DNA from 2 places in the Thioalkalivibrio sp. AKL10 genome. Region 1 is predicted to be linked to the other one. Evidence: predicted binding sites of a transcription regulator. Region 1 holds the regulator's gene; the other holds the start of a gene.
What was found. The regulator sigma-54, encoded in region 1, starts transcription at its own class of promoters, with help from an activator protein. The targets are predictions, from matches to a motif close to TGGCANGNTNCNTGCTT.
Positions count from the first base shown of each region.

Region 2: G333_RS0102110 (TorF family putative porin) is a predicted target of sigma-54. The motif match lies at 1,504-1,520, and genes of this name have one in related genera.

Region 1 is NZ_KB907142.1:328,079-331,284, reverse strand. Features, by position in the region: gene hprK (HPr(Ser) kinase/phosphatase) at 1-257, opposite strand, end outside; gene G333_RS0101615 (PTS sugar transporter subunit IIA) at 306-773, opposite strand; gene hpf (ribosome hibernation-promoting factor, HPF/YfiA family) at 777-1,115, opposite strand; gene G333_RS0101605 (RNA polymerase factor sigma-54) at 1,132-2,616, opposite strand; gene lptB (LPS export ABC transporter ATP-binding protein) at 2,705-3,206, opposite strand, start outside.
Region 2 is NZ_KB907142.1:432,245-435,450, reverse strand. Features, by position in the region: gene G333_RS0102120 (amidoligase family protein) at 1-855, opposite strand, end outside; gene folB (dihydroneopterin aldolase) at 929-1,294, shown strand; gene G333_RS0102110 (TorF family putative porin) at 1,575-2,309, shown strand; gene G333_RS0102105 (P-II family nitrogen regulator) at 2,378-2,716, shown strand; gene G333_RS0102100 (ammonium transporter) at 2,751-3,206, shown strand, end outside.

The DNA of each region.
Region 1 (3,206 bases):
TCGTTGCATTGGGTGGCGCTGAGGCTGGAGATGTAGCGGGCCTCGAAGTCGCCGATGATCTGGATGCGGTTGGGCCGGATCAGGTTGAGATGGCCGGCCAGCGGCAGGTCGTCCCCGTCGTCGCCGACCAGCTTGCGGTCGGGTGCTGCGTGTTCGCCGTGTACGAAGCGAAGATCCAGGCGGTTTCCCATGGCCTGGATCAGGCTCTCCACGTTGATGTCGCGGGCGATTCCGCCTTCTCCCAGCGCCTCGTTCATGGCAGACGCTGCGCGCCGGAATCGCGGCTGGCGGCGGGTTCCACGGGCTTAGTCCTCGCTGAAGCGGCGCACGAGTTCCTGTTCCAGGGCCGCCGCGTCCCCGGCCCGGCGCAGCGCTCCGATGGTGTCTGGCTGAGACAGGCCGCGGGCGAGCTGGGCCAGCAGGTCGAGATGGTCGCCGGTGGCGGCCTCCGGGACCAGCAGTGCGATCAGGATATCGACCGGCTCGTGATCCATGGCGTCGAAGTCGACGCCCTTTTCCAGGCGCAGCACGGCCACGCGCGGCGCCTCGAGATCGGCCAGGCGGCCATGGGGAATCGCAACCCCATGGCCGAGACCGGTGGATCCGAGTTTTTCGCGCGCGGACAAGGCCTCGAAGATCGCGTTGCTCCCCGGTCCCGTGCCGTCACCTCCGCCGGCGAGGAGGTCCGCCAGGGCCTCCAGGGCCCGTTTCTGGCTGGAGCACTCGGGTTGCAGGCCAATGCGCTCGGAGGTGATCAACTCGGCAATCGTCATGGATCAGGAGGCCTGCTCGCGGTTGCGCTGGGCACCTTCGGCGCGGTGGTGGTCCTTGACCTTTTCCTTGTGCTTGATCAGTTGACGGTCGACTTTGTCGATCAGCGCGTCGATCGCGGCATACATGTCCTCGTGAGAGGCCTCGGCGTGGATGTGATTGCCGCTGACCTGGAGATTGGCTTCGGCCTGGTTGTGCTGATTCCGGGTCTTCTCGTGGGTCAGCACGACGTGGACGTCGATGACCTTGTCGAAGTGGCGCTCCAGCTTCGCGAACTTCTCGTTGACGTAGTCGCGCAGGGCGTCGGTGATGTCCACGTGGTGGCCGGTCAGGTTGATCTGCATGGTCAGGACTCCTTGGTTACTTGCTGCCGGTGGGCATCGAGGCCATCTGCCGGCGTTCGCTGGATGAAGGGATGTGCATCGCCTCGCGGTACTTGGCTACGGTGCGGCGCGCTACGTTGATGCCCCGGTCCGACAGGACCTGGGCGAGCCGGGCATCGCTGAGCGGCTTGTTCGGGGGTTCGTCGCCAATCAATTCGCGAATCATGGCACGGATGGCGGTGGCGGAACACTCGCCGCCATCGTTCGTGCCGACATGGCTGGAGAAGAAATACTTGAACTCGAAGACCCCGCGCGGGGTGTGCATGTATTTCTGCGTGGTAACCCGCGAGATGGTCGATTCGTGCATCTCCAGGGTCTCGGCAATGTCGCGCAGGATCAATGGCTGCATCGCGACGTCGCCATGCTCGAGAAAGCCCTGCTGGCGGTGGACGATCGCCTCGGCGACCCGCAGCAGGGTGTCGTTGCGGCTGTGCAGGCTCTTCAGGAACCAGCGTGCCTCCTGCAGCTGATCGCGCATAAAGGCGCTGTCGCGGGCATCCGAGACCTGGCGCACCATGCCGGCGTAGAGGTCGTTGATGCGGATACGCGGTGCGATCTCCGGATTCAGCTCCACGCGCCAGCCCTCGGCGCTATGGCGCACGTAGACATCCGGGACCACGTATTCCGAGGTGGCGGAGCTGATCTGTGCGCCGGGGCGCGGGTTCAGGGTGCGGATCAGGTCCAGTGCGCGGGCCAGTTCGTCCGGGTCGCGTACGCCGGACTGGCGCTGCAGGGCCTTGTAGTCGCGCTTGCCCAGGCTGTCCATGCCGTGTTCCAGGATCGCCCGTGCGGCCTCGCGGGCCGGGGCGTCCGGGGCCAGTTCGCGTAGCTGGATCTCCAGGCACTCCCGCAGGTCGCGCGCGCCGACCCCCAGCGGGTCGCACTGCTGAATCCAGTGGAGCACTGCCTCGACCTCGTCGACGCCGACGGTTTCATCCTCGCCTCGGCTGATGGTCTCGGCCAGGGTTTCCAGGTCACCCTCGAGATAGCCGTCGGGGCTGATGGCGTCGATCAGGGCTGCCCCGATGCGCTGGTCGCGGGGTGTCAGATGGCTCAGATGCAGCTGCCACAGCAGGTGATCCTGCAGGCCCTCACCGTCGTCGTCGCTGGTGTTTTCCAGCGGGTCGCGGTCATCCACGCCCTTGTTGGGCGTCGGGGCCGGCTCGTAGATGTCGTCCCAGCGGCTGTCGGTCGTCAGTTCCTCGGGGATCACGTCGTCGCTGGTAGTGGTGGCCTCCATGCGATCGCCTTCCACCAGCTCGCCGTCCTGGTTCAGGCGCTCGGTGTCGGCCTCGGCATCTTCGTCCTCGACCTGTTCGAGCATGGGGTTGCTCTCCAGCGCCTGTTGGATCTCCACCTGGAGCTCGAGCGTGGACAGCTGCAACAGGCGGATCGCCTGCTGCAGTTGCGGGGTCATGGTCAGCGTCTGACCCAGCTGCAGATTCAGGCCGGGTTTCAGCATCGGGTATGCGGGGCGAGGGTTGGCATTGATGGAATCTTAAAGCCTGCCTTGTGGTTTGTGCACCGACCGGGCCGCATATGGGGCGCTTTCACAGGCGGAAGTTCTCGCCGAGATAGACCCGGCGCACCTGGGGATCGGCCAGCAGCTCGTCCGGTGTACCGGCGGCGAGCAGGCGTCCCTCGCTCAGAATATAGGCCCTGTGGCAGATGCCGAGGGTCTCGCGCACGTTGTGATCGGAGATCAGTACGCCGATGCCGCGCTGGGCGAGATGCCGAATCACGTCCTGGATGTCGCCCACCGAGATCGGATCCACCCCGGCGAAGGGCTCGTCCAGACAGATGAAGCGCGGATCCCCGGCCAGGGCGCGGGCGATCTCGGCGCGGCGGCGTTCGCCGCCGGACAGCGCGATGCCCGGGCTGTGGCGCACGGTCTCGAGCTGGAACTCCTCGATCAGCGCATCGCCAATGCGCCGGCGCTCGTGGCGATCGAGTCCGGGGCGCAGCTCGAGCACGGCCTGCAGGTTGTCCCACACGCTCAGGCGGCGAAAGATCGAGGCCTCCTGCGGCAGGTAGCCGAGGCCGGCGCGCGCG
Region 2 (3,206 bases), 100 kb from region 1:
GTCGATCTCGCAGTTCGGCAGGCGGTAATGGAAGGCCGGGCGCGGTTTGATCAAGTCGTGTTCCACCGGTGCGGCGTTGACCCGTTTCGGGTCCAGGTGGGTAAACAAGGGCAACAAGTCCAGTGGTCGGTTGCGGGTTGGGCTGTGCGCCAGGTAGGCATCGATCAGGCCGGCCTGATCGGGTTGGAAGTCCGGGTCCAGCATGTGGCGTACAAAGGGCCCGGGAAACGCGCGAATGTAGGGCGACAGTCGCCGTGCCAGGTCGATTGCGCCGGCCGCGGTGAGGGCCTCGGCCATCAGCAGGAAGCTGCGCAGGATCGCCAGCAGCCACTCGGCATCGGTGCGGTGGATCTCGATATTGATCTGCAACCCGAAGGCGTAGAGAAACGAGCGTTCGGTGCCCTGGGCGCCGGCCTCTTGCAGGGCCGCGCGTACCCGGTCCAGGCGGGGCAGGTCGGCCACCGGGATCGGCGGGGCCACGATTTCATGCGGCACCAGGCGGCCGGCGGCGTCGGCCAGCCAGCGATCCAGCGCCGCCTTGTCGGAGTCGTCCAGCGAGATGCCCAGGCGCGCGAGATGCTCGCGGTAGGCACGGTCCTTCAGCACCCGGGCGTCCAGTTCCAGCTGGAAGTCGCCGACGTCGGTATCGCGCACGCGGGCGACGAACGCATTGTCCGGTTCGATCTGCCCTCCGAATTCGGCCTTTACTGCTTCGGCCATAATTTCCAGCGAGACCCCGGCCATCTCGATCTCTACCCCGATGCGACGCGGTTCGCCCTCGGGGCTGTCGGGCCACGGGAGGTCGTGGAAAGGCTCGCTCATGCGTGTCTCGAAGCCGTGCAAGGAGGGCTCCATGATAACGGCTCGGTGTACCTCGTGCGGCCCGGGCAGTAGGATAGGCGCCGACCTACAGGAGCCCGCCGAGCCCATGGATCGAATCTATCTGCGCGACCTCGAAATTGATGCCGTTGTCGGTGTCTACGACTGGGAACAGCGGATCCAGCGCCGCCTGCGATTCGACATCGAACTGGCGGCGGATACCCGCATCGCCGCCTATTCCGGCGAGATCGGCGATACCGTCGATTACGAGGCGGTGGCCAACGCGGTGCGTGCCATCGTCACGCGCGAGCCGCACGCGCTGCTGGAATCCCTGGCCGAAGAGATCGCCGAGACCCTGATGGCCCAGTTCGGCACCCCTTGGGTGCGCATCAAACTGGGCAAGCCCGGAGCCGTCCCCGGTGTGCGCGAGGTCGGCATCGAGATCGAACGCGGCACCCTCGCGACGTCCGACTAGCCCCTCTTCTCCTACGGGCCCTTCCGGCCCGCTTTCCTGTCTCTTGTTCCGCGTCTGCCCCGTGCGGACGCCGGACCGTGTTCACACTTTTTGTTGATTGCACTCTTTTGGTGCGTGTGCACTTTTAGTGCGCACCATCCAGAGGCAAAACCTCGTGGTTCGGCCGCAACACGTGTTGTGAAAAGCCGATTTTGCTCCCTTTTGGTACTTGGCACAGCCCGTGCAAGGACCGGGTGTCGACTACGCGACACTCGATTGACCAATCTGGGAGATGACCAACATGAAGAAGTTCACCCGTTCCGCCCTGGCCGCTGCTGTCCTCACCGTAGGCTCCACCGGTGGCGTCGCGTTTACCTCCACCGCCGCCGCGGAGCTGTCCGTGAACATCGGCGCGGTGTCCAATTACTACTTCCGTGGCTTTTCCGAAAGTAATGACGGCGCAGCCATTCAGGGTGGCATTGATTACGAGCACGCCTCCGGATTCTACGCCGGTACCTGGGTCTCGAACGTCGACTTTGGCTTCGATGACGACGGAGTGGAAGATCTAACAAGCTATGAAATGGATCTTTACCTTGGGTTCGCCGACGAACTCGATAATGGATTTGGCTACGACGTGGGGTATATCTACTACGCCTACCCTGACGCCCGAAATGATACCGGTTCGCTGAGCGCCGATTTTGGCGAGATCTACGGTGAAGTCAGCTTCGATACGGGGCCGGTCGGTCTCTATGGCGGCATGGCCTATGTTGTTCACGACAGTGATGACTCGGCCTTGCAGGATGACGACATGTACTTCTACGCCGGTCTGGATATCCCGTTCATGGATGTCTACAGCGCCGGGTTCCTCGTCGGTCGTACCCGCTTCGACGATTCCGATGCCGAAAACTACACCCACTACACCGCCAGCCTGGCGCGCGACGCCGGGGACTGGGGCGAGTTCAGTCTTAACCTCGAGTACGTCGACGAGTCCGACGAGGACCTCGGCGCCTGGGTGGGCTGGTCCAAGACGTTCTGAAGCCGGCTATTACCTCTTAATGCAAAGGCGGGTCCGTGGATCAGCGGACCCGCCCACAGGAGTCTGACATGAAGATGATTACCGCCGTGATCAAGCCGTTCAAGCTTGATGATGTTCGCGAGGCGATCTCGGAGATCGGCGTGCAGGGCATGACCATGACCGAAGTGAAGGGTTTTGGTCGCCAGCGCGGTCATACCGAGTTGTATCGCGGTGCCGAGTATGTAGTCGATTTTCTGCCCAAGGTGAAGCTTGAAGTGGCTGTTGACGAAAACCTGGTGGATCAGGTGGTCGAGGCCATTTCAAAGTCCGCCAGCACGGGCAAGATTGGCGACGGCAAGATCTTTATTACGCCGGTGGAGCAGGTCGTGCGCATTCGCACGGGCGAAACCGGACCGGAAGCGCTTTAAACCTTTGCCTTCCAGCGAATGAGGAATTTCAATCATGGAAATTGAACAGCAAGTTGTCGAACTCGCCTACGCGATGGACACCTTTTACTTTCTGGTGGCCGGTGCACTGGTGATGTGGATGGCCGCGGGCTTTACCATGCTCGAGGCCGGTATGGTGCGCACCAAGAGTGTGGCCGAAATCGCAACCAAGAATATCGCCCTGTATTCGATCGCCAGCATCATGTACATGCTGATCGGCTACAACATTATGTACAGCGATGGTCTCAGCTCCATTATCCCGGGGCTGGGCTTCCTGATCAGCGGCGACAACGCAGTCGCGGACGTGCTGGGTAGCGGTGGCGACATCTACTACTCCGATCGTGCCGACTTTTTCTTCCAGGTCGTGTTCGTGGCCACCGCGATGTCCATCGTCTCGGGCGCCGTGGCCGAACGCATGAAGCTGTGGGCCTTCCTGGCCTTTGCGGTTGTGCTGACCGGCTTCATCTACCCG